4 regions of the Janthinobacterium sp. NKUCC06_STL genome follow, and region 1 is predicted to be linked to each of the others. Evidence: predicted binding sites of a transcription regulator. Region 1 holds the regulator's gene; each other region holds the start of a gene.
What was found. The regulator FNR, encoded in region 1, switches genes on or off when oxygen is low (the NO sensors DNR and NnrR bind a similar motif). The targets are predictions, from matches to a motif close to TTGATNNNNATCAA.
Positions count from the first base shown of each region.

Region 2: a site for FNR is predicted at 2,066-2,079, ahead of KO539_RS27810 (universal stress protein). Genes of this name have one in related genera too.
Region 3: a site for FNR is predicted at 2,263-2,276, ahead of KO539_RS18270 (universal stress protein). Genes of this name have one in related genera too.
Region 4: a site for FNR is predicted at 2,369-2,382, ahead of KO539_RS01125 (OmpW family protein). Genes of this name have one in related genera too.

Region 1 is NZ_JAHKQY010000003.1:57,792-65,322, forward strand. It holds gene ccoN (cytochrome-c oxidase, cbb3-type subunit I) at 1-689, shown strand, start outside; gene ccoO (cytochrome-c oxidase, cbb3-type subunit II) at 705-1,319, shown strand; gene KO539_RS12800 (cbb3-type cytochrome c oxidase subunit 3) at 1,321-1,524, shown strand; gene ccoP (cytochrome-c oxidase, cbb3-type subunit III) at 1,517-2,437, shown strand; gene ccoG (cytochrome c oxidase accessory protein CcoG) at 2,440-3,822, shown strand; gene KO539_RS12815 (FixH family protein) at 3,877-4,401, shown strand; gene fnr (fumarate/nitrate reduction transcriptional regulator Fnr) at 4,405-5,163, opposite strand; gene KO539_RS12825 (response regulator) at 5,403-7,531, shown strand, end outside.
Region 2 is NZ_JAHKQY010000014.1:447-7,977, forward strand. It holds gene KO539_RS27800 (enoyl-CoA hydratase) at 1-619, opposite strand, end outside; gene KO539_RS27805 (MFS transporter) at 696-1,997, shown strand; gene KO539_RS27810 (universal stress protein) at 2,134-2,571, shown strand; gene KO539_RS27815 (murein transglycosylase A) at 2,604-3,803, opposite strand; gene KO539_RS27820 (hypothetical protein) at 3,880-4,026, shown strand; gene apaG (Co2+/Mg2+ efflux protein ApaG) at 4,050-4,424, opposite strand; gene rpe (ribulose-phosphate 3-epimerase) at 4,591-5,265, shown strand; gene KO539_RS27835 (phosphoglycolate phosphatase) at 5,265-5,969, shown strand; gene trpE (anthranilate synthase component I) at 6,239-7,531, shown strand, end outside.
Region 3 is NZ_JAHKQY010000005.1:223,205-230,735, reverse strand. It holds gene KO539_RS18290 (hypothetical protein) at 1-288, shown strand, start outside; gene KO539_RS18285 (VOC family protein) at 369-788, shown strand; gene KO539_RS18280 (TraR/DksA family transcriptional regulator) at 899-1,279, shown strand; gene phbB (acetoacetyl-CoA reductase) at 1,445-2,191, opposite strand; gene KO539_RS18270 (universal stress protein) at 2,360-3,226, shown strand; gene KO539_RS18265 (hypothetical protein) at 3,248-3,604, opposite strand; gene KO539_RS18260 (glycine zipper domain-containing protein) at 3,779-4,345, opposite strand; gene KO539_RS18255 (amino acid ABC transporter ATP-binding protein) at 4,451-5,194, opposite strand; gene KO539_RS18250 (amino acid ABC transporter permease) at 5,191-5,883, opposite strand; gene KO539_RS18245 (amino acid ABC transporter permease) at 5,883-6,560, opposite strand; gene KO539_RS18240 (transporter substrate-binding domain-containing protein) at 6,581-7,411, opposite strand; gene KO539_RS18235 (serine hydrolase domain-containing protein) at 7,503-7,531, opposite strand, start outside.
Region 4 is NZ_JAHKQY010000001.1:244,806-252,336, forward strand. It holds gene KO539_RS01110 (methionine ABC transporter ATP-binding protein) at 1-69, shown strand, start outside; gene KO539_RS01115 (methionine ABC transporter permease) at 62-736, shown strand; gene KO539_RS01120 (MetQ/NlpA family ABC transporter substrate-binding protein) at 769-1,596, shown strand; gene KO539_RS01125 (OmpW family protein) at 1,686-2,303, opposite strand; gene fur (ferric iron uptake transcriptional regulator) at 2,662-3,102, shown strand; gene KO539_RS01135 (MerR family transcriptional regulator) at 3,177-3,542, shown strand; gene KO539_RS01140 (NAD(P)H-dependent oxidoreductase) at 3,602-4,192, shown strand; gene KO539_RS01145 (SpoIIE family protein phosphatase) at 4,365-5,582, shown strand; gene KO539_RS01150 (SiaB family protein kinase) at 5,648-6,205, shown strand; gene KO539_RS01155 (DUF1987 domain-containing protein) at 6,228-6,626, shown strand; gene KO539_RS01160 (GGDEF domain-containing protein) at 6,630-7,370, shown strand; gene KO539_RS01165 (ABC transporter substrate-binding protein) at 7,385-7,531, opposite strand, start outside.

The DNA of each region.
Region 1 (7,531 bases):
TCACCTACATGTGGGCGGGCCCGCATCACCTGCACTACACGGCATTGCCTGACTGGACGCAATCGATCGGCATGGTCTTCTCGCTGGTCCTGCTGGCACCAAGCTGGGGCGGCATGATCAACGGCATCATGACCCTGTCGGGCGCCTGGCACAAGCTGCGCACCGATCCGATCCTGAAATTCATGATCGTCTCGCTGTCGTTCTACGGCATCGCCACCTTCGAAGGTCCGATGATGTCGATCAAGACCATCAACTCGCTGTCGCACTACACCGACTGGACCGTTGCCCACGTGCATGCGGGCGCTCTGGGCTGGGTGGGCTTCATCACCATGGGTTCGATCTACTATCTGCTGCCACGCCTGGCGGGCCGCACGCAGATGCACAGCACGCGCCTGGTCGACGTGCACTTCTGGGTGGCCACCATCGGCATCGTGCTGTACATCGCCGCCATGTGGATCGCCGGCGTGATGCAGGGCCTGATGTGGCGCGCGGTCAATCCGGACGGCACCCTGACCTACACCTTTGTCGAGAGCGTGAAAGCGACGTATCCGTACTACGTGGTGCGCGTGGCCGGTGGCCTGCTGTACCTGTCGGGTATGTGCATCATGGGCTACAACACCTGGATGACCTTGCGCGGCAGCAAACTCCCCGTCGCCCGCATTCCGGAACTGAACGCGGCGCACGCCTGATAGGAGCATAAGCAAATGAAATTTTCACATGCATGGATTGAGAGAAACCCCTGGCTGCTGATCGCCCTGGTCACGGTAGTGATCAGCATCGGCGGCGCCGTCGAGATCGTTCCCCTGTTCTTCCAGAAGAGCACGACGGAGCCGGTCGCCGGCCTGAAGCCGTATTCGCCGCTGCGCCTGGCGGGCCGCGACATTTACGTGCGCGAAGGCTGCTACAACTGCCACTCGCAGATGGTGCGTCCGCTGCGCGCGGAAACGGAACGCTATGGCCACTATTCGGTCGCTGGCGAATTCGTCTACGACCATCCGTTCCAGTGGGGTTCCAAGCGCACGGGGCCCGACCTGGCCCGCGTGGGCGCGCGCTACAGCGACGAATGGCACCGCACGCACTTGAACAACCCGCGCGACGTGGTGCCCGAGTCGAACATGCCGTCCTACCCCTGGCTGGCGAAGACCAAGCTGGTGCCTGACGAAATCATGCCGAAGATGCGCGCCCTGAAACGCCTGGGCCAGCCGTACAGCGATGAAGAGATCGCCGCCGGCCCCGCGCAGCTGCAGGACAAGACGGAAGAAGACGCCCTGGTCGCCTATCTGCAAGGCCTCGGTACATTAATCAAAACAAGGAATTAGCATGGCAATCGAAAACCTGTTTGACAGCGCCAGCAGCGTCATGACGGTGGTTTCCTTTACGACGTTCGTGGGCATCCTGTGGTGGACGTTCAGCCGCAGCAACAGCGACTTCGACGCGGCGGCACGCCTGCCGTTCGCCGATGACGCGCTCGACTATCCGGCCGAGGCCGAGATGAACCTGGCGAAGGAGCATCACCATGGCTGACTTTACCAATGGCTTCTGGAATATCTACATCGTCGTGCTGTCCCTGCTGGGCATCATCGGCTGCGGCGTGCTGCTGTACTCGCAGTCGAAAATCAAAGTGGTCGAGGGCGCCCCTGCCGACGGCACCACGGGCCACGTCTGGGACGAGGACTTGAAGGAACTCAACACGCCGATGCCGCGCTGGTGGATGTGGTTGTTCTACATCACCATCGTCTTCGCCCTGGCCTACCTGTTCCTGTATCCGGGCCTGGGCACCTATGCCGGCAGCCTGGGCTGGAAATCGACGGGCCAGTACGAGGAAGAGCTGAAGAAGGCGGAAGCCGACTACGGTCCCCTGTTCAACAAGTACCTGAGCCAGGACTTGAAGACGGTGGCCGCCGATCCGCAGGCGCAAGCCATCGGCCAGCGTCTGTTCCTGACCTACTGCGCGCAATGCCACGGTTCGGATGCGCGCGGCAACAAGGGCTTCCCCAACCTGACGGACAAGGACTGGCTGTATGGCGGCGAACCCGACATCATCAAGACCACCATCCTGCACGGCCGCAATGGGCAGATGCCACCGATGGGCGCCGCCCTGGGCTCCGAAAAGGATGTCGAGAACGTGGCCCATTATGTGCTGAGCCTGTCCGGTTCGACCTCGGATCCCGTCAAGTCGGTGCTGGGCAAGGCCAAGTTTGGCGCCTGCATGGCCTGTCATGGTGCCGATGCCAAGGGTAACCAGATGCTCGGCGCGCCGAACCTGACGGACAAGACCTGGCTGTACGGCGGCAGCGCCGACACCATCATGGAAACCGTACGCAAGGGACGCAGCAACACCATGCCGGCCTTCAGCGATTTCCTCGGCGAATCCAAGGTACACGTGCTGTCGGCGTATGTCTGGAGCCTGTCGAATCCGCAGGCACCCGCCAAGTAAAAATGGAACCTCAAGTCATCAAGATGTATGCGGCCCGCGAGCAAATCTACCCTCGCGAGGCCAAAGGACGCTACGCTACCTGGCGATGGGTATGCGTATGGCTTACCCAGCTGGCGTTCTACGGCTTGCCGTGGTTGACCTGGAATGGCAGGCAAGCCCTGCTGTTCGATTTGACCACGCGCAAGTTCTACATTTTCGGCGTCGTGCTGTGGCCCCAGGATTTCATCTATCTGGCGGCCCTGCTGATCATCTGTGCGTATTTGTTGTTCCTCGTCACGGCCATTGCCGGGCGGGTGTGGTGCGGGTTCTCTTGCCCACAAACGGTATACACGGAAATTTTCCTGTGGGTCGAACGCCGCATCGAGGGTACGCGCAGCGCGCGCATGGCCCTCGACAAGCAGGGCCCCTCCGTGCGCAAGGCGTTCAAGAAGACGGCCAAGCACCTGGCATGGGGCGCCATCGCCCTGTGGACGGGCTTTACCTTTGTCGGCTACTTCACGCCGATCAAGGAACTGGCGCAGTCGGTGACCACCTTGAATTTCGGTCCCTGGGAATGGTTCTGGGTCTTGTTCTACAGCCTGGCAACCTACGGCAACGCGGGCTGGCTGCGCGAGCAGGTGTGCAAATACATGTGCCCCTACGCGCGCTTCCAGAGCGCCATGTTCGACCAGGACACCCTGATCATCACCTACGATGCCAAGCGCGGCGAACCACGCGGCGCCATGAGCAAGAAGGCCGGCAACAACGACAAGCTGGGCGACTGCATCGACTGCACCCTGTGTGTGCAGGTGTGTCCGACCGGTATCGATATCCGCAACGGCCTGCAGTATGAATGCATCGGCTGCGCCGCCTGCGTCGATGCCTGCAACAGCGTGATGGACAAGGTCGAGCGGCCGCGTGGCCTGATACGCTACAGCACCGACCATGCGATGGAAAACAACTTCAATTCGAAGCAGATACGCCAGCGCGCCATGCGCCCACGCGTCCTGATCTACACTTCCATCCTGGCCCTGATCATCATCGCCGTATGTACGTCGCTGGCCCTGCGCACGCCCCTGAAAATGGACGTGATCCGCGACCGCGGTTCGATGGGACGCGAAGTGGAAGACGGCATGATCGAAAACGTCTACCGCCTGCAGATCATGAACACCTCGGAGCAAAGCCAGCATTTCAAGATCAGCGCTTCCGGCTTGCCGGGCCTGACCTTGCTGACGCGCGAAGAAGTGACCTTGCAGCCGACGGAAACGCTGGGCTGGCCGATCCGCCTGCGCGTGCCGCACGGCGTCGGCGAGAAGGGTTCGAACAAGATTGCGATCGAATTGCAATCGCTGGACAATCCCTCGCTGCACGTGCGCGAAAGCGCGGTATTCATCGTGCCGCGTTAAAGCAGGAAGGCCGGTTCCCGCATGGGGACTGGCCGTTTACACAGGAGAAATACCATGTCCGACAGTCTGAAACTGCAAGCCCCCGTTGCACCGTGGTACAAGCATCGCTGGCCATGGCTGCTGATGATCGGCCCCGGCCTGTCCGTGGTCGTCGGCAGCTTCATGGGCTATATCGCGTTTACGCAGCCCGATGCGCTGGTGGTGGGCGATTATTACAAGCAGGGCAAGGCGATCAACCAGGATTTGAAGCGCGACACGATCGCCAGCGACCTGGCGATGGCTACCAGCTTGTCCTACGACGTGGCGTCAGCGCGCCTCAGTGGTTCCGTGCACAGCTTCGGCAAGGCATACCAGGGCCCGCTGCAGCTGCACCTGGCGCATGCGACCCTGCCGGAAAAGGACATCAAGCTGCTGGTGCGGCCCGATGCGGCCGGCAATTTCTCGGTGGCGCTGCCGATGCTCGAGCGCAGCCGCTGGCAAGTGCTGGTGGAAAACGACAAACGCGAGTGGCGCCTGTCCGGCATCTGGACCTGGCCGCTGCAACGCAGCATCGCGCTGCACGCCGATGAAGAGCTGTAGGCCTTATTTGCAGACGTCGGTACCGGCCGTGATGGCCTTCAGTTTTGCCGGCTGCAAGATTTCAATTTCTCGGTTCGAGACGCGCAGCCAGCCTTCCTTCTTGAATTTCGACAATAAACGACTGACGCTTTCGATGGTCAGGCCCAGGTAGTTGCCGATTTCCTCGCGCGACATGCGCAGCTGGAATTTGCTGCTCGAATAGCCGCGCGCTTCATAGCGCGACGCCAGGTTGACGATGAAGGCGGCAAAACGCTGCGTCGCCTGCATATTGCCCAGCAACAGCATGACGCTTTGCTCGCGCGTGATTTCCTGGCTCATCATGCGGTGGAAATGGCGCAGCAGGGTCGGCATATTGCCCAGCAATTGTTCCAGGCTGGAAAACGGGATTTCACACACTTCGCTGTCTTCCAGCGCCACCGCATTGCAGTGGTGGCGGTCGGCGCTGATGGCGTCCATGCCCAGCAGTTCGCCGGCCATCTGAAAACCCGTCACCTGCTCTTCGCCACCGGGATTGATCTGGTACGTCTTGAAGTGCCCCAGGCGGATCGCGTACAGGTTCTGGAACGAGTCGCCGATGCGGAACAGCGAGGCGCCGCGCACGATCTTGCGGCGGCGGCCGATGATCTGGTCCAGCCTGTCCATGTCGCCCATATCGAGGCCCATCGGCAGGCACAATTGATGCATGCTGCAGGTCGAGCATCGCGCACGCAACGCTTCCACGTTCACTGTAGGCAAGGTTGGAGTGAGTAGCGCTTCAGTCATGTCGGTACCTTTTAGAAAATGCAACAACAAGTTTACTGCATACAGGGTTGCCGTGTGCCAATTTCACCGCAATTTCGCTGAATAAACGACGTCCAGCCTTTAATTATATGGCAACATCGTCAAAAGCCCATGCGGGGAGGGCAATTTGCGCGGCGCCGCTTGCCAAGCTGGGGTATTGATAGGAAAATTCCTGACAGCATTACTTGCCGCCTGTGCCGTCCGGTACTGAAAAGGAAATCATGAAGCCTCTCGGCATCAAAGCAAAAGTCGCGCTGGCCACCAGCCTGACCTCGATCGCCATGATCGCGCTGGTCACCATGATCCAGGTGCAGCACATGCGCGACGACTTCACCCGAGTACTGCTGAGCCAGCAGTCATCCCTGATCAGCCGCACCGCTGCCGAGCTCGACGACAAGCTGGGCATGCTGCTGCAAATCGTCACCCTGACGGCCCGGCAGCAGCCGCCGGAACTGATCGCCCGGCCCGCCCAATTGCGCGAATACTATTCGCGCCGCTCGATGCTGGTGCTGTTCGACGACGTGCTGGTGCTCGACGCGCAAGGCGCCGTCGTGGCCGACATGCCGGAAGTGCCGGGGCGCGCCGGCATCAATGTTGCCGAGCGCGAGTATTTCCAGACCGTGCTGCGCACGCACCAGCCCATGATCACCGAACCGATGCTGGGCAAGTCGAGCGGCATGCCCATCGTGCAGATGGTGGCGCCCGTGCTCACCGCCGATGGCCAGGTGGCCGGCGTGGTGATCGGCGTGCTGCGCCTGTACAAGGACAATCTGCTGGGGCGTTTGCGCTCGGAAAAGGTCGGCAAGAGCGGCTATTACTTCATCCTCACGCGCGGCGCCGTGCCGCGCTACGTGCTGCACCCCGATACGAGCCGCTTGCTGCAGCCGCGCCAGCCGAACGCCAACCTGACGACGACCCAGCTGCTGAAGGAAGATGGCGAAGGCAGCATGGTCAGCACCAACAGCCGCGGCATCACGGCAGTCAACAGTTTCAAGCGCCTGAAATCGGTGAACTGGCTGCTGGCCAGCTCGCTGCCCGTCGACGATGCCTTCGAACCATTCGATGGCGTGCTGTACCGGCTGGTGCTGTGGAGCATCCTCGCCTCGCTGCTGGCCGCCTTTGTTCTGGGCTGGGTCACCGTGCGCCTGCTGTCGCCGCTGGTGCGCCTGCGCGACACCCTGCTGGCCCTGCGCACCAGCGGCAGCCGTTTTACCCCCGTGCCGGTGCAGCAGCGCGACGAGATCGGCGAACTGACGGAAGCGTTCAACGGCCTGATGAGCGAACGCGACCGCCTGCAGCAGGAACTCGAAGCGCGCGCGGCGGAGCTGGAGCAGGAACGCGACCGGGCCGAGGCGGCCAACCGCGCGAAGAGCGATTTCGTGGCCAACATGAGCCATGAAATCCGCACGCCCCTCAATGCCGTGCTGGGCATGGTGTATTTGCTGGGCAATACCAGGCTCGACACGGAACAGCGCAAGTATCTGACCATGGTGCGCGTGGCGGGCCAGTCGCTGCTGGGCATCCTCAACGACGTGCTCGACTATTCGAAGATCGAGGCGCGCCGCATGGAATTGTCGCCCGTCGAATTCGACCTCGACGAAGTCATGAATACCCTGGCCACGACGATGACGATGAATGCGGGCGAAAAAGAGCTGGAACTGGCCATCGCCGTCGAACCCGACGTGCCGCGGCGCCTCGTGGGCGACGCCCAGCGCCTGCAGCAAATCCTCGTCAACCTGGCCGGCAACGCCATCAAATTTACCGAGAGCGGCGAAGTGGTAGTGGCCGTCAGCCTGGCCGAGAGCAAGAGCGAGAGCGGCCGCGCCTGGCTGCGCTTCGAAGTGCGCGACACGGGCATCGGCATGACGGAACTGCAGCAACAGCAGCTGTTTGCCGCGTTTTCGCAGGGTGACCAGAGCATCACGCGGCGCTTCGGCGGCACGGGCCTGGGCCTGGCCATCAGCAAGCAGCTGATCCACATGATGGGCGGCGACATCGCCGTCGCCAGCAGCGAAGGCAAGGGCAGCCGCTTCTGGTTCAGCGTGCCCTTCGAGATGCTGGCGCAACCGGCGGAAACGCGGCGCACGCCGGCTCTGGGACAGCTGCGCCTGCTGGTGGCCGACGACAACCGCACCACGCGCGAACTGATCGTCAAGCTGATCGAGGCGTGGGGCTGGCTGGCCGACGAAGTGGACTCCGGCTTTGCCGCCATCGAACTGTACCGCGAACGGCTGGCGCAGCAGCAACCGTACGACGTGGTGCTGGCCGACTGGCACATGCCCGTCATGGACGGTCTGGCCACGGCCAAGGCCATCCGCCAGGCGGCCAGCGGCCAGCGCCAGCCCATCGT
Region 2 (7,531 bases), on a different contig from region 1:
TCATGGCCACCGAGGTCGGCATGGCGGCAATGGTCCTGGCGGCAGCCAGGGTTTCTTCCAGCAATTTATCGGCTGGCACCACGCGCGATACGAGGCCGATGCGTTCCGCCTCGGTGGCATCGATGGTACGCGCCGTCAGCAGCAGGTCCATGGCCTTGGCCTTGCCGATGGCGCGCGGCAAGCGCTGCGTACCGCCCGCGCCTGGCGTGACGCCGACCTTGATTTCCGGCTGGCCGAATTTGGCGCTGTCGGCGGCGATCAGGAAATCGCACATCATGGCCAGTTCGCAGCCGCCACCGAGCGCATAGCCAGCCACCGCGCCCACCACGGGTTTGCGCACGCGCAAGATATGCTCCCAGTTGCGGCTGATGTAGCCTTGGGTAAAGGTGTCCGGATAGGTGTAATCGGCCATGGCCGCGATATCGGCGCCGGCGGCAAATGCTTTTTCGCTGCCCGTGAGCACGATGCAGCCGATATTCTCGTCCGCATCGAACTTCAGCAAGGCGTCGCCCAGCTCATTCATCATGTTGTCGTTCAAGGCATTGAGCGCCTTGGGGCGGTTCAGGCGGATGATCGCCACTTTGTCCTGGATGTCGATGATCAGGTCTTCGTATTGCATAGTGTCTCCTCTCGATGAACGGTGCAACGATTGTAGCGGCTAACGGCAGCGGCGCGGCAGGTGCGCTGCTATTATTGTGAGTCCGATCATCTTTATCGAGCAGCGTATTTTCTCTCCCCTCTTCCAGTACTGCGCCCGTTACCTGCGCGGCGACGGCAGCGCCGCCAGCGTCAATTTCCGTCGCTTGTGGTTCAGCAACGGCCTCAATTGCTTCGGCGCCCAGATCACCTCGCTGGCCCTGCCCCTGTGCGCGGTACTGTTATTGCATGCGACGCCGGAACAGATGGGCGTGCTGGTCGCCTTGCAGGCACTGCCGTTCGCCCTGTTCGGCTTGCCCGTCGGCGTACTGCTGGACCGGCGCAGCAAGCACCCGATCATGCTGTTCAGCGAAAGCATGTCCGGCCTGGCCTTGGCCAGCGTGGCCGTTGCCTATTGGTGCGGCGTGCTGTCGATGCCATGGTTATATATAGTGGGGTTCATCATCGGCACGGGCTTCGTCGTCGGTGGCGGCGCCGAACAGGTGTTTCTGACTTTCCTGGTGGGCCGCGACGGCTTGATCGATGCGCAATCGAAATTTGCCGCCACCGAATCGGCTTCGCGCCTGATCGGCCCCGGCCTGGCCGGCGTGCTGGTGCAAGTGCTGTCCGCGCCTGTCGCCATCCTGTGCACGGCTTGCGGCTATCTGGTTTCCGTCTTTAATTTGCGCGCCATGAGCGTACGCGATCCGCGGCCAGCACCGTCAAGCAAGCACGCCTTGCGCGACATCGCCGATGGCTTGCTGTTCGTCTGGCGCGAACCGCTGCTGCGCGCGCTGGCCTGGGGCGCCGGCATCTGGCACTTTTTGTTTTACGCCAGCATGGCTTTGACGGTGCTGTTCGCCACGCGCGACCTGGGCATGAGCCCTGGCGTGCTGGGCATGACGCAGATGCTCGGTGGCGCCGGCGTCTTGCTCAGCGCCTTCATCGTCAAGCCACTGACGCGCCGCTACGGCGCCGGCCGCACCATCCTGATCGGCCTGGCATCAACCTCGCTCTGCTTTGCCCTGACACCCACGATACCCGCCGCGCTGTTTGGCAGCGCGGCCGCCAGCGCCGTGGCCTACGCCATATTGATGTTCTTTTTCGATTGCGGCGTGATGCTGTTCTTTATTCCCTACCTGGGCTTGCGCCAGAAGGTCACGCCCGACCCCATGCTGGGCCGCATGACGTCGACCATGCGCTTCCTGACGGTGGCGACGGCGCCGCTGGGCGCGCTGGCCGCCGGCTGGGTAGCGGAACACTTTGGCGTGCGCAATGGTCTGGCTTGCATCGCGGCAGGCAGCATTGTGTTGACGGTCGCGATGGTGTGGGGCACGCCGCTGCGTAGCGTGCGCACCTGAAGCGGTGAACGGGCATACACTGGCAAAAGATTGCTTTGGGACACTATTCACGCCAAAGCCTGTGAGGTTTGATTTACATCAAGGTTTTAATTGATGTAAATCCATAAGCTGTCTTATATCACTTGAGGAGCACGCTATGTATAACACCATCTTATTTCCTACCGACGGTTCGCCGTTGTCCGACAAAGCCGCCGAGACCGCCCTCGCCTTCGCCCAATTGAACAAAGCCAAGCTGGTCGCCATCAGCGTGGTGCAACCGTTCCCGTTCTCGCCGATGGCCGACGGCGGCATCGTGCTCGACGCCAGCCTGTATGAACAGCAGATGCAGGAAGCGTCGCAACGCGCCATCGACAAGATCGGCGTAGCGGCAAGCGCCGCCGGCGTGCCTTTCGAAGGCGTGGTGGCCGTGTCGCCGAGCCCGCATGATGAAATCGTCAATGCGGCGCAAACCTACCATTGCGACATCATCCTGATGGCTTCGCATGGCCGCAAGGGCTTGAACAAGCTGTTCGTGGGCAGCGAAACGCAAAAAGTGCTGGCGCATACCCATCTGCCAGTCATGGTCTTGCGCTAAGCGACACCACGAACTGCCCGGCGCCGCTTTCCCTAGCGCGCCGGCGCCTGTTTCGGCAACAACACCCACACGGCGCCGCTCTGCTTCATGCGGCCCGCATTCTCGGCCGCTTCCGCGCCAAAACCAAAGAAATAATCGACCCGGATCGGCCCGCGAATGGCGCCGCCCGTATCCTGCGCCATCACCAGGCGCTGCATGGGAATCTCGCTATTGGCTTGCGTGGTGGACAGGAACACGGGCGCACCCAGCGGCAGGAAGCGCGAATCGATGGCCACCGAGCGCTGCGGCGTCAGCGGCACGCCCAGCGCGCCCTTTGGCCCCACTTTCGGATCGGGCAGGCGCTCTTCCTTGAAGAACACATAGCTGGGATTGGCGTTGAACAATTCATCCTTGCGCGTGGGGTGGCCGGCGATCCACGCCTTGATGCCCTGCGCGGACGCCTGGCTCAGGGTCAGCTCGCCCTTGTCGACCAGGTAGCGGCCGATCGATTTATACGGGTGGCCGTTTTGATCCGCATAGGCCACGCGCACGGTTTCCTGCGTATCGGTCAGCTGCACGCGCCCCGATCCCTGTACTTGCAGGAAGAAGGCCTCGACTTCGTCATCCACCCACAGCAATTCCTTGCCCGTGACGGACGTGGCGCGCTCGATGTCGGCGCGGGTGGCGTACGGCACCACCTTCTTGCCGACCAGCTTGCCCCGCAAGCGCATGTTTTTCAGTTCCGGATACACGCCGGACAAATCCACCGAGACCAGGTCATCGGGCACCTTGTACAGCGGTGTCTGGTATGGGCCGCCGCGCTTGCGCGCGCCGTGCAGCAAGGGTTCGTAGTAACCGGTCACCAAGCCAGTATTGGCGCCATCGGCGGCCACCACTTGATTGGGCACAAAGAAAGTCTCGAAAAACAGGCGAATGGCCTTGTCGCTGTCCGCATTCACCTGGCGCGCGATCGTGCACGATTCCTTCCAGTCCGGACGCTTGACCAGCACGCCGCACGATGCCATGAACGCGGGCCAGGCGGCGCGCATGTCGTCGCGGGCCCAGCCAGGCAAGGCGGCAAACTTGGCCGGCACGAAGGTGGGCGCCGCCACATCCGTGGCATCCTTGGCGTCGGCCGGCTTGGCCGGAACCGGCTTGACGACGGTCGGCGCGATGGGCGGCGCCTTGCCGCTGGCAGCGGGCGGCGCGGGCGGCGTGGTACAGGCGGAGAGAGCAAGCGCGACGGCGCCGATTGAAACGGGTAGACTACCGCGTGTCAACAGACGGCGGGTAAATACTAAGCTGCGGGTAAATAACATAGGAGTGCGTATGTGGATCTTGATGATAGAGGCGCTGGTGGCGTTCTTCTTGCTGGCATTTATAGTCTGGTGGACCATGTATTCGGGCAAAAAGCCCGCACCGCCGGCGCGCAAGCAGCTCAGTGAAGAACAGGACGCCACTGAAAAACTGAAGTAAGGGGGCAAGCCCCCGGCGTTTCCTTAATGCAGGGTGCGCGGCACCGACAGCACGAATTCGGGAATCAAAGCTTCAAACTGATGACCATCTTCGGCCACGCAAAAGTATTCGCCGTGCATCGAGCCTTGCGGTGTGCCCAGCATGGTGCCGCTCGTGTATTCGAACTGCTCGCCCGGCTGCAGCAGCGGCTGGTGGCCGACGGCGCCCAGGCCGCGCACCTCTTCCACCTTGTTGTTCGCATCCGTGATGACCCAGTGGCGCGAAATCAGTTGCGCGCCCGCCGTGCCCGTGTTGACGACGCGGATCGTGTAGCTGAACACGTGCCGCCCCTGGTCCGGTGCCGATTGCTCGGGCAGGTATTGCGTCTTGACCGTTACCGTAAATTCATAAGTCGCCATCGTCATTCCTATTCAGACATTGCCAGTCATATTGTGTGTCGCGCGCGACGCATAGGCCATCGCGCGATGCGTATTCTGTGTTTCCCCATGCTTCAATGAGGCATGGTAACGGCGTCAGGCGTAAAATAGCGCATCTTCGCATTTTCTATCCTTTGGCTACTTCACCATGACAACATTCCGTATCGCTCCCAGCATCCTGTCCGCCGACTTTGCCCGCCTGGGCGAGGAAGTGCGCAACGTCGTTACCGCCGGCGCCGACATCATCCACTTCGACGTGATGGACAATCACTACGTGCCGAACCTGACCATCGGCCCGCTGGTATGCGAAGCGATCCGCCCGCACGTGCAAGTGCCCATCGACGTGCACCTGATGGTCAAGCCTGTCGATCGCATTATCCCGGATTTCGCCAAGGCTGGCGCGAACATCATCACCTTTCACCCGGAAGCGTCGGATCACGTCGACCGCTCCTTGCAACTGATCCGCGACAATGGCTGCAAATCGGGCCTGGTATTCAACCCCGGCACGCCGCTGCACTACCTGGAACACGTGATGGACAAGATCGACATCATCCTGATCATGTCCGTCAATCCCGGCTTCGGCGGCCAGTCCTTCATTCCGCAAGCCTTGAAAAAAATCGCCGAAGCGCGCCGCATGATTGACGAATCGGGCCGTGACATCATGCTCGAAGTCGATGGCGGCATCAAGATCGACAACATCGCCGCCGCCGCCGCCGCTGGCGCCGACACCTTCGTCGCCGGCTCGGCCATCTTCGGCAAGCCCGACTACAAAGCTGTCATCGACGCCATGCGCGCCGAGCTGGCAGCCGTCAAGGGCGCCTGATGCAAGCGGGCACGGTGAAAGACCACGTACTGGCTGGCGTGCGCGCCGCCATCATCGACCTCGATGGCACGATGCTCGACACCGTGCCCGATTTTCATGTCGCCATCAATGGCATGCGCGCCGAACTGGACCTGGCGCCCATCAGCGCCGACGCCATCAAGCTGATGGTCGGCAAAGGCTCGGAAAACCTGATCCGCACCGTGCTGGCGCTCGACTTCGATGCGGCCGGCGTGGAACAGCATTTCGAGCAGGCGATGGACGGCTACCAGCGCCACTACCTGGCCATCAACGGCCAGTTCAGCACCCTGTACCCGGACGTGGAAGCGGGACTGGCGGCGATGCAGGCGGCGGGCCTGCGCCTGGCCTGCGTCACCAACAAGCCCATCGCCTTTGCCCTGCCCCTGCTGAAACTGAAAAACCTCGACCAGTATTTCGAGATCGTCTACGGCGGCGATTCGCTGCCGAAGAAAAAACCGCACCCGATGCCGCTGCTGCAAGTGTGCGCGGACTTCGACCTGGCGCCATCCAAAGTGGTGGCCATCGGCGACTCTTCGAATGACGCGCAAGCGGCCAGGGCTGCGGCTTGCCCCGTCTTGACGGTACCGTATGGCTACAATCACGGACACTCTATACACGATACCGATTCCGATGGTATAGTAAAGACACTGCTCGAAGCAGCCCGTTTTATTAGCATGCAAAACTAACCGGCATACTGACCAAACCCAACACCATATCGTGAACACGTTTCTCATCAAAAAACACAATGTCACCCAAACCGGCTCGATTGAGGCCTGGCTTTGGCGACGCTGGCAATCCTGGCAGGCCTAAGGGCCGAGCCGTTACGATTGCTGCCGGCTGCACACGCGTCCTTTGCGCATTTTGCGCAAGTTCCATGTACCGGCAAGTTTTTTGATAACCCACCGCAGGGTTTGTGCACTATGCACACTCATACCCTGACGGCATGGAGAGAAACATGACCGAACTCGAATTCAAATCGCTGGCCCAGCAAGGCTACAACCGCATCCCCCTGATCGCGGAAGCGTTCGCCGACCTGGAAACGCCGCTCACCCTGTACCTGAAACTGGCACAGGCCCAACAAGGTGGCAAGAATACCTTCCTGCTCGAATCCGTCGTCGGCGGCGAACGCTTCGGCCGCTATTCCTTCATCGGCTTGCCCGCCACGACCGTATTGCGCAGCTATGGCAAGCGCACGGAAATCGTCAAGAACGGCGTCGTGATCGAAGAGCACGAAGGCAATCCGCTCGACTTCATCGAACAGTTCCAGTCGCGCTTCAAGGTGGCCCTGCGCCCCGGCATGCCGCGCTTCTGCGGCGGCCTGGCCGGCTACTTCGGCTACGACACCGTGCGCCACATCGAGAAAAAGCTGGCCGGCGGCGCGCCGAAAGATGACTTGAAGCTGCCCGACATCCAGCTGATGGTGACGGAAGAACTGGCCGTCATCGACAACCTGTCCGGCAAGCTGTATTTGATCGTTTACGCCGACACCACGCAGCCCGAATCGTTTTCGAAAGCGCAGCAGCGCCTGAAGGACTTGCGCATGATGCTGCGCCGCGGTGTCGATGCGCCCGTCACCAGCGCTTCCGTGCGCACGGAAACCATCCGCGACTTTTCCAAGGAAGACTACCTGAAGGCCGTCGCCAAGGCGCATGAATACGTGATGGCGGGCGACCTGATGCAGGTGCAAATCGGCCAGCGCATCCGCAAACCGTATGTCGATTCGCCGCTGACCCTGTACCGCGCCTTGCGTTCGCTCAACCCGTCGCCGTATATGTACTTCTATAATTTCGGCGACATGCAAATCATCGGCGCCTCGCCGGAAATCCTGGTGCGCAACGAGAAGACGGCGGACGGCGGCAAGAAAGTCACCCTGCGCCCCATCGCTGGCACCCGTCCGCGCGGCGCCACGCCAGAGCGCGACGCCGAACTGTCCGCCGAGCTGCTGGCTGACCCGAAAGAGATCGCCGAGCACGTGATGCTGATCGACCTGGCGCGCAACGACATCGGCCGCATTGCCGAGACGGGCAGCGTGCAAGTCACCGACCGCATGGTCATCGAAAAATACTCGCATGTGCAGCACATCGTCTCGAACGTGGAAGGCACCCTCAAGAAGGGCCTGTCGAACCTGGACGTGCTGCGCGCCACCTTCCCCGCCGGCACCCTGACGGGTGCGCCGAAAGTGCGCGCCATGGAAGTGATCGACGAGCTGGAAATCACCAAGCGCGGCATCTACGGCGGCGCCTGCGGC
Region 3 (7,531 bases), on a different contig from region 1:
CAAGCCGTCTTCGCCCTGGAAGTGGCCTTGCGCCAGCAAGCCAACCAGCTGTATGCCGATGCGGCCGGGCACACGGTGGCCGGCCTGGACACGGCGCAGCGCCAGCTCAGCGGCCTGCTCGACACGGTGCGCCTGCGCATCGCCCGCAACGACGACGTGCGGCACTGGATCAGCCTGGCGACGAGCTTGTTGCACTTGGGCAGCGCCGTGCTTGCCGGCAACCCCGAACGCATCCTGGGTACCTTGGGCAAGGTGCGTGAGCGGTTGCAAGAGATGGCGCCGGACTGATTGAAATCGGCCGGCGAGCGCCTATACTGGGACGTCCCCGCCTGGCAATCGTGCCTGCGGGACGACCAGAGGAGACCAACATGCGTATCGAACCGTATTTGCAATTCGATGGAAACTGCGCGCAAGCGCTGGAATACTACCGCCAGCACCTGCACGGCACCGACCTGTGCCTGATGCCGTATCGCGGCACGCCGATGCAGGAGCAAGTCAAGGAAGACTGGTATGACAAGATCATGCACGGCTCGGTGCAGCTGGGACCGACCATGCTGATGGGCTCGGACGGCGGCTGCAGCGAAGATGGCGCCAAGGGCATGCACGGCAGCTCGATCTGCCTGACCGTCGATACGCCGGAAGAGGCGGAACGGGTCTTCGACGCGCTGGCGCGTGACGGCAACATCCAGATGCCCCTGGAGGAAACGTTCTGGGCCAAGCGCTTCGGCATGCTGAAAGACCAGTTCGGCGTCGCCTGGATGGTCAACTGCCTCAAAGAACCAGCATAGAATGGCCCCTGCCCGCCTGCGCCGCGTCAAACGCGGCGCGGGTGGTAGCGCAAGCAGAGCAGCCAATCTTGGACTACCATGATGGAAGTAACCTCTACCGGGTGACAACCATGAATGGATTGCCGCAAGACCAGCTGCAACGCCTGCAGGGCGTGCTGGAGCAACGCAAGCTGGCGTTGCTGGAACAGATCGAGAACGAAGCGGCAGAAGCGGATGCGCGCGCCTCGCTGCTCAATGAAGTCGAAGCCTCGCCGGCCGACAACGCCAGCGTGCGCACCTTGAACGCCCTCGTCAGCGAAGCGGCCGAGCACAACCTGGCCCAGCTGGCCATCATCAAGCACGCGCTGGCCAGGTTTGCCGATGGCAGCTACGGCCTGTGCGACAACTGCGGCGAAGCCATCGGCCTGTCGCGCCTGAACGCGCGTCCCGAAGCACGGCTGTGCATCGATTGCCAGACGCGGCTGGAAAAAGTCCGGCGCCCGGTGCCGTGAGGAGAGCATAACGACGGCGCAACAACAAAGGGCAAGGCATCGCTGCCCTGCCCCGTGTTTTCCAGCGTGACTGCCATTGCCTGCCGTCCTGCGCCAGCGTCTGTGCGCCGGCTGGGTGGACGGGTCTCCTCTACTGCCATTGCCTTGTGCAAGCTACACGCTTGCTTAACTCATGTGCTGTCCGCCATTGATGGCGATATTCGCGCCCGTGACGAACGCCGCCTCGTCGGACGCCAAGTAAGCAACCAAGGCCGCTACCTCGTCCGGCTCGCCCAGGCGCCCCAGGGGAATCTGCGGCAGGATTTTCGTTTCCAGGATATCGGCCGGCACGGCCGTCACCATCTGCGTGCGCAGGTAGCCGGGCGAGACCGTGTTGACGGTGATGCCGTGGCGCGCCACTTCCAGCGCCAGCGCCTTGCTGAAGCCATGCACGCCCGCCTTCGCGGCCGCATAGTTGCACTGGCCAAACGCGCCCTTCTGGCCATTGACGGACGAGATATTGATGATGCGGCCCCAGCGCTTGGCCAGCATGGGTTCGAGCACCTGCTTGCTCATGTTGAACAGGCTGTCGAGATTGGTGCGCATGACCTCGGCCCAATGCGGCAATTCCATCTTGCGCATGCTCTGGTCGCGCGTGATGCCGGCGTTGTTGACCAGCACGTCAACCCTGCCGAACTGCGCCAGCACGCTGGCGACGGCCTCGCTGCAGGCGGCGAAATCCGTCACGTCGAGGGCCAGCGGATGAAAAGCATAACCTTGCCCTTGCTGTTCGCCAAGCCAGCTTTCCACCCGCGCATTGCCCGGCGTATGCGCCGCCACGACGGCAAAGCCCGCCGCATGCAGGCGGCGGCACAAGGCCGTGCCCAGGCCGCCCATGCCACCCGTGACCAGCGCTACCTTTTGTTCTTTCATGACTGTCTCTCTCCGCTTGTTATGGTTGTTCTGCGTGGCATCAAGTGTAGGAGCAGTTTTTATTGGCAGCTTTGCGCCAAATCAAGTGCTCAGCCTGATGCAGTCGTGCGCGGCCGGCACCCCGGACTGTGCCAGAATGGCCGCTACCGCACAGCGAGAGGACAGGCCATGACATATAAAACCGTATTGCTCCACATCGACGACAGCGCCGGGCGCGCCGCCCGCATCGACGCGGCCGCCAGCATCGCCCAGGCTTGCGGCGGCCACCTGACGGGCGTGGCGCTGACGGGCGTGTCGCGGCTGCTGTACCAGAACCAGCCCGACCTCGATGCCGATCCGAACCTCAGCTTGCATTTGAATTTCCTACGGGAACGGGCGACGCGCGCCCTCGACGGTTTTGAAGCGCAGGTGCGGGCGGCCGGCGTCGCTTCGTTCGAGCAGCGCGTGCTTGACGACGAGGCGGCGGGCGGCATCAGCCTGCTGGCCCGCTATGCGGACCTGGTCGTCATCAGCCAATACAATGCCAAGGATAAATCGCCGTCCGTGATGCGCGACTTTCCCGCCTATGTGCTGCTGCATTCGGGCCGTCCCGTGCTGATCGTGCCGTATGCGCCGCCGCTGCCCCTGCTGGCGCCGCCGGCAGCGGCGCGCAATGTGCTCATTTCCTGGAATGCCAGCAAGGAAGCGAGCCGCGCCGTGAGCGCCGCCCTGCCCCTGCTGCAGCGCGCCGGACAAGTCCACGTGGCCATCTTCGATGCCCAGGTGCATGCCGCCGAGCACGGCGAACAACCAGGCGCCGAACTGACGCACTACCTGGCGCGCCACGGCGTGGAAGCGCGGCTGCATTTGCTCGATGGCGGTGGCGTGCGGCGCGGCGACATCGGCGAAGCGCTGCTGTCGCAGGCGGCCGACCTGTCGGTCGATTTGCTGGTGATGGGAGCGTATGGCCATTCGCGCCTGCGCGAAACCATCCTCGGCGGCGTCACGCGCACGATTTTGCAAAGCATGACGATCCCCGTGCTGATGGCGCACTAGACCATTGGGCTGATGGCAGGGTTAGCCGCCCTGCCAGGGCTGGCTGCGGATCTTCGCCACCTGGCGCTGCGCCAGCCACTGCCACAGCTGCAGCGCGTCGTCCTGCGGCAGGGCCGACATGTGACGCGGCGTGGCCAGGGCGATTTCACAATCGCGGTCCGACCACTCCTCGAAAGTGACTTCGCCTCCGCTAGCGACCTCGACCTGATACATCAGGCCATCGTCGTAGCCAAAGCGCAACAGGACGGCGGCCGGGCTGCCGTCCTGCGTGACGCCGCCGCGGTAGACCTCGGCCAGCGCATCGGCCAGCTGTGCCGGCGAGGGCGCGCAGATGTCGCGCCCATCGGCCCGTGTCAGAATGAACCATGCCTGTGTCATGACGCGCCCTCCTATCCATACTCGTTAGCATGCGAGGCAAGTACTACAGGCAGTCACCTTGGTCCAGTGTCACTACGGGCGCGCGGAAACTATCCCTGTCGGCATTATTTACCAATAATTACTAATACTAACAAGGATCATACCTAAATTTCATGCAGCTCGGAATTTATGAATTCACGCCACCAGCACGGGAATGCTGAGCGGGTCGAAATCATGCCAGTCGCCATTGGCGATCGTGCCTTCCGCTTCCTCGATATGCTCGGCGCCGAGCCGGTGCAACGCTTCGAGCGCCCGTTGGCGCTCGTCGGGGCCGCCCAGCGCGACGGCGATCAGCATGCCCGGATGGCGTGGCTGGCGGCGGTTTTCGGCGTTCCCCTCGCCATTTTCTTCCGGCTCGCCCGCGTCCTTCATCTTGTTGAAACTGTAGAGCGAGCCCACGTGCGCGCCCACGAGCGCCCCCACCACCGGGCCAAGCGGCCCCGTCGCCAGGGTGGTGGCCGCACCGATGCCCGCCCCGACGGCGGCCCCGACAGCCACGCCCTCGACCACGCCTTCCGGCGTCTCTTTCGCTCCCGGCGACATGTCGCGGTCGCCACCGAGCGCATGCAAGTCGTGCTGGCCCGGCTGGTTGACAAAGAAGGCGCTGATGCGGCTGTCGGGAAAGCCCGCCTGGTTCAGGGCCGCGCGCGCGGCGTCGATCTGTTCCTGCAACTGAAAATGACCTGCGATGATGCGTGACATGATACGGCCCTCCTCGTCGGCTGCTGGCGCACCGTGCGCCGCTTGCCTGGCTAGCGTGCGCCTGCCGCCGGCGAAATACCGTTCGCTTGCGCACACAGCCGCCAATCATGCGGCCGCGCTGAACGGGCTGCGGATATCGGACAGGAATTGTTGCGCGCGCGCATGTTGCGGCCGCGTAAAGAAATCCTCGGGCGTGGCCCGTTCCAGCACTTGCCCGTGGTCCATGAACCAGACGCGGTCCGCCACTTCGCGCGCAAAGCCCATTTCATGCGTCACGCACACCATCGTCATGCCGCCCTGCGCCAGGTCGCGCATCACTTGCAGCACCTCGCCCACCATTTCCGGGTCCAGCGCGCTGGTCGGCTCGTCGAACAGCATCAGCGGCGGCTGCATGGCCAGCGCGCGGGCAATGGCCACGCGCTGCTGCTGCCCGCCCGACAGGGCCGCCGGCATGGCGCGCGCCTTGTGCGCCAGGCCCACCCGGTCCAGCAACGCCAGCGCCCGCTCTTCCGCCTCGCGCCGGGTCAGGCCGCGCAAGCGCTGCGGCGCCAGCGCGCAATTGTCCAGCACGGAAAGATGCGGAAACAGGTTGAATTGCTGGAACACAAAACCGATGTGCGAGCGGAAGGCATTCACGTCCAGCCCCGGCGCGTGGATGTCCTGGCCGGCCACCGTGATGCGGCCCGAAGCGATCGCCTCCAGGCGGTTGATGGTGCGGATCAGGGTCGACTTGCCGGAACCGGACGGCCCGCACACGACCAGCACCTCGCCCTTGGCCACGTGTTCATTGATGCCGCGCAAGGCGTGATAGTCGCCATAGTATTTGTTGACGTTGTCAAAGCTGATCATGCTGCCGCTTTCAAGAGACGCGCCTGGCGCCGCTCAAGCCAGAAGGCGGCGCGCGACAGACTGAAACATAAAACAAAGTACGTCATGCCCAGCAAAAAATACACTTGCACGGGTTTCGTCAGCACCAGGCCGTTCACTTGCGAGGCGATGAACGACACTTCGGCCAGGCCGATGATGGTGCCCAGCGAGGTTTCCTTGATGGTCGAGACGAACTGGTTGACCAGGGACGGCAGCATGTGGCGCAGCGCCTGCGGCAGCACGACCTGGCGCATGCTGTCCAGGTAGTTCAAGCCCAGGGAACGGGCCGCCTCCACCTGGCCCGTGGGCACGGCTTGCACGCCGGCACGCACGATTTCCGCCAGATAAATGCCGTCGAAGATGACGAGAGCCGCCAGCATGGTGCCGAATTGCCCGCTTTCATGGCCCGTGATGCTGGGCAGGAAGAAATACGCCCAGAAAATGACGAGCAGCAAGGGGATGCCCCGCACCACGTGGATCAGCGCGGCGACGGGCCAGCGCAGCAGCCGCCAGGGACTGAGGCGCGCCAGTCCCAGCAGCAAGCCAACGGGCAGACTCAGCACCAGCGCCAGGCTGGCCAGCACGACCGTCAGCGCCAAGCCGCCCAAAGGTCCCTCGGGATAGCGGCCGACGAGAAAATACAGCCAATAATCATGGAGCAGTTCCAGCATCAGCACACCTTCTTTTGCAGCCAGGCCGCCAGGCCCGCGATCACCAGCGACACGGCCAGATAGGCAGCACTGGCGAAGACGAAGGCCTCCACGCTGCGGAACGAGGCCGCTTCCACGCGCTGCGTCTGGTACATCAGCTCGGCCACGCCGATGACGGTGGCGATGCTGGTGTTTTGCCACAGGTTCAGGGTTTGCGACAGCAGCGGCGGCGCGGCCAGCCGCAGCGCCTGCGGCACGATGCACAGGCGCATGGTGGCGAGAAAGCTGAAACCCAGCGCCCTGCCCGCCTCGAATTGCTGGGCAGGAATGGCGCGGATGCCGCTGCGGATGTCTTCCGCCATGTAGGCGGCCGTATATAAAGTCAGGGCCGTGACGGCGCTGACGGCTTCGATATTGCCGGCATACAAGCGTTCCTTCCACGTATCGGGCAGCAATTCGGGCGCACCGAAATACCAGAACAGGAAGTGGGCCAGCAAGGGCACGTTGCGGATCAGCTCGACATACGCGGCGCCCAGCCCATTGAGCAGACGCGACGGCGCCAGGCGCAGCATGGCCACGCCGCACGCCAGCGGCAAGGACAAGAGCAAGGTGATGCCCATCAGTTGCAGGGATAGCAGCAGGCCGGAGAGCAACCAGTCGCGGTAATCGCCGGCCAGCAGAAAGTTCAGATCAAACATGCGGAAGCGTCAGGCAAGGATCAGGCGTCGATCTTGTCCGAGTCGATCTTGAAGGTACGTTTTTGAAATTTGACGTTGCTGGTGGGGCCATACCATTTGAAAAACAGTTTTTCCGCCTCGCCCGATTTCTCCAGCCCGCGCAGCACCTGGTCGACGGCTGTCTTCACGCCCGTCTCGCCCTTGCGGATGCCGAAGGCAAACACTTCCTGGCTGATGTTTTGCGGCAGCACGATATAGTCTTTTTGCGCGGCGCCCAGCTTGGCGTAGTTGTTGAGCAAGGAGACTTCATCGTCGACATAGCCGACGCCTTTTCCCTGCTGCAAGCCCAGATAGGCCTGGCCCGCCGTCTCGAACGTCACCACGTCCACGCCGGGCACGGCCTTGCGGATATTCGGTTCCTGCGTGCCGCCCTTGACGGTCAGCACTTTCTTGCCGGCCAGACCAGCGACCGTCGTGATATTGCTGCTTTTTTTGACCAGCACGCGCTGGCCCGTGTAAAACGTGGACAGGGAAAAATCGACCAGCGCTTCGCGTTCCTTGTTGTGCGTCAGGGACGCCGTCAGGATGTCGATGCGGCCCTGCTGCAATTCGGGAATGCGGGCGGCCACGGCCAGCTGCTTGATCACCGGCTTGACGCCCAGGCCCTGGGCGATGGCGCGGCACAGGTCCACTTCATAGCCGACCAGCTGGCGCGACCTGGCGTCGATGAAGCTGTTCGGCTCGTCCGTGCCCAGGGTCCCGCAGACCAGCTCGCCCTTTGCCTTGATGGCGGCCAGCTGGTCCGCTTGCGCCACCTGCGCAAAGGCGATGGAAGTGAAAAGAAGCGCGGCGAAATGAAGGCGGGTCTGCATGGAATTCCTCTGGTGGATAACGAATGCCGCCATTAGACCGCAGCACGCTTATTTCCAAAAAGGAATCTTTTCAGCCTTGCATATGAAGAATTCATCTAAGGCGGATGATCGCCGCCCTGG
Region 4 (7,531 bases), on a different contig from region 1:
CGCGAGCTGGCGTATTACGGCACCGAGGCGTTTGAAGCCACCGCATGGAAGGATGCAACACATGTTTGAAGAATCGATCAATAACGTCATCAAGCTGCTGCCGGAAATCTGGGTGGCGCTGGGCCAGACCATGACCATGCTGGGCATTGGTCTTACCGCCGCCATCCTGATCGGCGGCCCGCTGGGCATCCTGCTGTTCCTCGTCTCGGAAGGCCAGTCGCTGGAAAACCGCCCGCTGTCGACGATCCTCGGCTGGCTGGTGAATACCGTGCGCAGCTTCCCCTTCATCATCCTGCTGGTCGCCCTGACGCCGTTTACGCGCATCATCGCGGGCACCTCGATCGGTCCGCTGGCCGCCGCCGTGCCGCTGTCGTTCGCCGCCATTCCCTACCTGGCGCGCCTGGTGGAACAGAATCTGCGCGAAGTGCCGCGCGGCGTGATCGAGGCGGCGCACGCCATGGGCGCGTCCGAGATGCAAATCATCTTCCGCGTGCTGCTGGTGGAAGCGCGCTCCGGCCTCGTGCTGGCGCTGACCGTGCTGTCGATCAGCTTCCTGTCGTATTCGGCCGTGGCCGGCGTGGTGGGCGGCGGCGGCATCGGCGACCTGGCCATCCGCTACGGCTACTACCGCTTCGAGACGGACATCATGGTCGCCACCGTGGCCATCCTGATCGTGCTGGTGCAAACCATCCAGTTCGCCGGCACGCGCATCGCCAAGCGCCTCGACAAACGTTAATTCATCTTCAGTATTTCAGTACAAGGAAAAGCATGAACCATATTCGCCGCAACCTGCTCCTGGCCGCCGCCAGCCTGACCTTCGCCACCGCCGCCCACGCCAAGGACCCGAAAGAACTCGTCATCGGCACCAGCTCCGGCCCGTATTCGGACCAGCTGAAGCTGGGCATCAAGCCCATCCTGGAAAAACAGGGCTACAAGGTCAAGATCGTCGAATTCAACGACTACGTGCAGCCGAACTACGCGCTGGCCGAAGGTTCGCTGGACGCCAACGTGTTCCAGCACATCGTGTATCTGACCAAGTTCGCCACCGATAACAAGCTGCCACTGAGCTCCCTGATCACCGTGCCGACCATGCCGATCGGCCTGTACGGCGGCAAGCAGAAAACGCTGGCGGACGTCAAGAACGGCGCCACCATCACCATGCCGAACGATCCGACCAACCAGGCGCGCGCGCTGGTGATGCTGGCCAAGATGGGCTGGATCAAGCTGAAACCGAACGTCGACCCGCTGCGCGCGTCCGAACGCGACGTGCTGGAAAACCCGAAGAAGCTGAAACTGGTGCCGCTGGAAGCGGCGCAACTGCCACGTTCGCTGGCGGACGCCGACTACGCTTTCGTCAACGGTAACTTCGCCCTGGCCGCCGGCATGAAGCTGACGTCGGCCCTTAGCGTGGAAAAGATCTCGGACAGCTACATCAACCTGGTCGCCATCCGCACGGCCGACAAGGCCAAGCCATGGGTCAAGGACCTGGAAGCGGCCTACCGCTCGCGCGCCTTCCTCGACGCGACGAACAAGTATTTGGCCGGCTACGAAAAGACGGACTACCAGCTGGCGCTGGAAAAGACGCTGAAAAAATAAGACGGCGCATGGAATGCAAAAAGACGGCCAGGTTCACACCTGGCCGTCTTTTTTATTGTCCGCGCCGCGGGGGCGCAGTCGATCAATGCTTAGAAACGGTAGCCGACACCGACACCGATCAGGACAGGATCGATCTTGACTTCGCTGATCTTGGCGCCAGCAGCCAGTACGTCGCTGCGGATCTGCACTTTCTTGATGTCGAAGTTCAGCGACCAGTTTTTGTCCAGCTTGTAGTCGACGCCAGCTTGCAGCGACAAGCCCCAGCTGTCATGTTCCAGGCGGCCGGCGCCGTTCAGCAATTTCACGTCCGAGATATTCGTGTAGTTCACGCCGGCACCCACGTAAGGGCTGAACTGTTTTTCAGGCATGAAGTGGTATTGCAGCGACAGGGTCGGTGGCAAATGCTTGAAGCTGCCGATCTTCGTGCCAGACAGGGTGACGTCATGCTTTTGCGGATACGTCAGGATCAGCTCGGCAGCGATGTTCGGGGTGAAGAAATACGAAATATCAATTTCGGGAATCGTCTTGCTGCTGACATGTATCGTGTCCGATGCGCCAGCGCCAAAGACCGGCGTGGATTTGTTGGCCGGATCGATATGCACGGCGCGCGCACGGACCAGCCATGGGCTTTCCTGTGCCATTGCGTTGCCGGCGAATGCGCCGATGGCGGCCAGGACGATTGCTGCTGCAGTTGCGGACTTTTTCATTCTAGTTCCCTCTTTTTGTCGTTAAGTAACGCTGCGAAGTCTAAGAGTGCAGTGCAACAAAAACTTTGATCCACATCAAATAGTGCTAGATGGCATCATTAGAGGCATTTTTTCCTTTGCCCAGATCAAGAAAATGCGGCAATGCAGCGTGACCGCGTGCACGGCTCCCATGTCGGCACGCCATGCTGACGCAAGTTGCCCGCCACGCAATCGCCACTTGCGCCGATGTCACTGGATTGCCACCGCCCTGCGCAGCATAATATTTCCACTTCGCACGCTATAAATGAGAATAGTAATGATTATCATTTGCGATATAATGAATGACCTCGCTAGGCGACTATAAAAAGGAATGGGAGACATGGATATATTGAGGGAACTGCGTGAATCGGGCTTGAAAGTGACCATCCCCCGCTTGCGGATTCTGCAGCTGTTTCAAGAAGGCACGATCAAGCACCTGAGTGCGGACGATGTCTACAAACTCTTGCTGGCCGAAAAAATCGACGTGGGCCTGGCCACCATCTACCGCGTGCTGATGCAGTTTGCCGAAGCGGGCATTCTGTTTCGCCGCCACTTCGAATCGGGCCACGCCGTCTTCGAGCTGAACGAAGGCCAGCACCACGACCATCTGGTCTGCACGGGTTGCGGCAAGGTCGATGAATTCGTCGACGAAGGCATCGAACTGCGCCAGAACGAGATCGCCGCCGAGCGGGGCTTCGTGCTGCACGAGCACGCGCTGTCGCTGTACGGCACCTGCGCCGAGTGCACTGCCAAAAAAGTGCCGCCGCGCAAGCCCTCCTGAGGCAGCGCGCAAGGTAGCGCCTGGCAAGCCACCTGCGCTACACTGCGTGCGCCGCAGTTCAACAAGGAAGAAGCATGTACATCGGAGAAATCGCCCGCCTGGCGGGCACCTCGCCCAAGGCCTTGCGCCACTATGAAGCGCTGGGCTTGCTGGGGGACGTGCGCCGCTCGGGCGCCTATCGCGTCTACACGCAGCAAGACCTGGCGCAAGTCAAATTGATACGCCAGGCGCAGGCCCTGGGCTTCCGCCTGGCCGAACTGCTGCCCATCCTGGCCGGCGACGATACCGACTGGGCCGCCCTGTCGCAGCACATCGCTGACAAGCGCGCACAGATACAGCAGGAGTTCGCCCGCCTGCGCCAGCTCGACGCGCAGCTGGCCGACATCGACACGGAAATCCACGACTGCCTGGCGCAGCAGCGTCTGCAAAAGGCCGCTTGACTCTGTCACTAGGGGCAGGCTTTAGCATGCAAGCTCTTCTTTAACGGACAGCCTGCATCATGACCACGACGACACCCAAGCGCATTTTGATACTCCTCGGCCACCCGTCCAGCGACAGCTTTTGCGCCGCCCTGGCCGATGCCTACGCCGCCACGGCCCGTAGCGCAGGCCACACGGTGCGTGAGCTGCGCCTGGGCCAGCTGGACTTCGACCAGAACCTGCATGAAGGCTACCGCCAGGTGCAGCCGCTGGAAGCAGACTTGCTGGCCGCGCAGGAAGCCATCAGCTGGGCCGAACACCTGGTCTTCGCCTACCCGATCTGGTGGGGCGGCGCGCCGGCCCTGCTGAAAGGCTTCGTCGACCGCATCTTCCTGCCCGGCTTTGCCTTCAAGTATCGCCCCGGCAAGGCTTTCCCGGCGCAGCTGCTGAAAGGCCGCACGGCCCAGCTGCTGGTGGCGATGGATACGCCGCCCTGGTATTTCCGCTGGGTCTACCACATGCCCGGCATTCACCAGCTGCGCAAGACGACCCTGGAATTTTGCGGCGTCAAGCCCGTCAAGGTGGCCAGCTTTGGTCCCATGATCGATTCCACCGCAGCGCAGCGAGCGCGCTGGCTGGAACAGGCACAGGCGCTGGCCCGGCGCCTGTAAGTTGCTTGCCATGTAGCCATCATGCATACGGTTTTGACAAGCTGGTAATCAAGCCGTCACATTCCAAGGCTACCATGATGATATTGCCTGTTTGTCAGTCGCCTTGCTGTTGCGACAACAAGGGTCCGATCGTCATGTAAAGGTAGCCGCTGTGGAGTTCAACGCTTCTCGATTGCATCTTCCCCGTTATCGCACGTCCGTGGCGGCTGACCTGTGCATCCCCACGGAATCCGTGCAGGCCGACGCCAGCAATTTCGCCGTGCTGGAACTGTTCACGGAACGGCGCGACATGATGAGCCTGCCAGTCACGGAGCAGCAGAAGCCCATCGGCTTGATCAGCCGCAACATCTTCATGTCGCAAATGTCCAAGCCCTTTTATCACGAGGTGTACGGCAAGAAGAGCTGCATCGCCTTCATGGACAAGGAGCCGCTGATCGTCGACGGCGCCATGAGCATCGAAGACCTCACCTTCCGCGCCGTGGAAGCGGGCGAGAAGGCGCTGGCCGATGGCTTCATCATCACCGCCGATGGCGCGCTGGCCGGCGTGGGCTTCGGCTTGCAGCTGATGAACGTGGTCGCCACCATGCAGGCGGAAAAGAACCGGCAAATCATGCACAGCATCGATTACGCCAGCGTGATCCAGCGCGCCCTGCTGCGCACCTCCGATGCGGAACTGCGCGCCACCCTGCCCGACGCGCATCTGGAATGGCAGCCGCGCGACGTCGTCGGCGGCGACTTCTACTTCTTCGAACGCCATGCGGGCGGCTGGTTCGCCGCCATCGCCGACTGCACCGGCCACGGCGTGCCGGGCGCCTTCATGACACTGATCGCTTCGTCGGCCCTGAGCCAGGCCTTGCGCGAACTGGGGCCGCACGATCCGGCCGCCCTGATCGGCGCCGTCAGCCGCGCCATCAAGACCCTGCTGGGCCAGGACGGCGCCAGCAGCAGCGAGGCCAGCGGCCACGCCGGCTCGAACGACGGCATGGATTGCGCCTTCCTGTGCTACGACACGGCCAGCGCCAGCCTGCGTTTCGCGGGCGCGAAACTGGCGCTGCACGTGGTCGCGCCGGGCGAAGAGGCCGTGCGCGCCATCGATGGCGCGCGCATGGGCGTGGGCTATGTCGACACGCCGGCCGGCTACTGCTGGCACAACGAGACGCTGGCCATTCCCGCCGGCAGCCTGCTGTTCCTCACCACCGACGGCTTGCTCGACCAGATCGGCGGCGCGCGCGACATCGCCTACGGCAAGCGCCGCATGCGCGAGCAACTGCTGGCGCGGCGCGACGCCCCCGCCGGCGACGTGGCGGCGGCGCTGCTGGAGGACAGCGCGGCATGGCAGGGAAAACAGCCGCGCCGCGACGACCTGACCTTTTTCTGTTTCCGCCTGTAGTTTTGGCGCCATCGAGTCACCTTATCAACAAGAAACCGGGTCACCGGCTAGCCAGGAGCACGGACGTGCTGTACGAAGAATTCAACGAGTTTTGGGATGTGGCCCGCAAGCGCAACATCATCTTTTTTTACGTGGGCTATTTCTCGCAGCACGTGGTGAATGCCATTTCCGAAACCATCAAGGCGCGCCTCGATACGGCCGGCGCGGCCGGGCCCACGCGGCGGCGCATCTTTTCCTCGTTCATCGAGATGTCGCAAAACATCATGCATTATTCCGCCGACAGCCTGACGCCCGATGCGCAGCTGGACCAGCAGATGCGGCGCGGTTCATTCTGTATCGGCACGCGCGGCGACAGTTTTTTTCTGCTGTGCGCCAACCCCGTCTCGACGGACAACGTGGCGCAGATCCGCGCCCGCCTGGAACCGCTGCACACGATGACGATGGAAGAAATCCGCCTGGCGTACAAGAAGGCCTTGCGCGAAGAAGCGCCGGCCGACAGCAAGGGCGCGGGCCTGGGTTTTCTGACCATGGCGCGCGACGCCAGCGAGCCGCTGGAATTCGAATTCGTCCAGGATCCCCAGGAACCAGGCCACACCATCTTCTGCATCAAAGCCATCATTTGAAAGAGCCGACTCAGGAAAGCATATGCAATTACCGTCACCACTGTTCATCGCCGCGACCCCGAGTTCGCCCGAAATCGACTTCCGTTTCGAGCAGCACACCCTGTCGATCAAGGGCGAGTCGTATCCGGAAAACGCGGCCGCCTTCTATGGCCCGCTGATCGCCGCCGTGCGCGCCTACCTGGAAGGCTGCAACGAGGCGGCCATCACCGTCAACGTCTCGCTGGCCTATTTCAACAGCTCCAGCACGAAGATGCTGTTTACCCTGTTCGACACCCTGAACCAGGCGGCCGTCGATGGCAACCAGGTGCGCCTGAACTGGTATCACGACGAGGACGACGACACCATCCTGGAATTCGGCGAGGAGCTGCAGCAGGACTTTACGGCGCTGGACTTCCACGACCATCCCGTGCAGGGCAGCTAGGGCATGCGCGCCGCCATCTCCGAAGCCGGACTGGAGCCCGACCTGTTCACCGTGGAAGCGGCGGCGCTGGCTGCCGCGCGCCGCATGCACGCCGACAGTCACGCCAGCGGCGAAGCGCAGCGCCGCGTGCTCGGTGAATTGATCACTCACTACGAACGGCTGATGCGCGAGACGCGGCGCCTGATCGGCCGCAGCGACCGCGCCGAGCGCGACATGCATCTGCTGAACCGCCAGTTGCAAACCCTGGCCGGCCAGCTCGAATACCGCGCCACGCACGACCCTCTGACGGGCGCCCTGAACCGCGGCGCCGTGATCGACCATGCCTCGCGCTGCCTGGCGCAGGGCGACATGGCGCTGATCGTGCTCGATATCGACCTGTTCAAGCAGGTCAACGACGACTTCGGCCACCCGGCCGGCGACGGCGTGATCCAGGCCGTGGTGGACTGCCTGAAAGGACTATTGGGACAGGAAACGGCCATCGGCCGGGTCGGCGGCGAAGAGTTTTCCGTCGTCTGGCCCACTTCCTCGCGCGACGACGCGGCGCAAGTGGCGCAGCGCATCTGCGAGAGCGTCGGCCGCCAGCGCCATGCCGCGCCCATCACGCGCCCCATCACCGTCAGCGTGGGCTTGAGCTGGAACCGCGCCGGCACAGCCTTCGAAACGGCCTACAGCCACGCGGACCAGGCCCTGTACCAGGCCAAGCGCGAAGGGCGCAACTGCGTGCGCCAGTGGCTGGAGAGCTGAATCCGCGCACTGACTCAGCGAATATGCTCGCGCGCCATGCTGCCGTCGCGGCGCATGGCGGCAGCGGCGCGCTGCATGGCCGCCACCTGCGCCTCGGGCAATTGCTTGTTGCAGGCGAGGTAAGTCTGCACGCGATTAAAAGTCAGCAGCGGCACCACCTT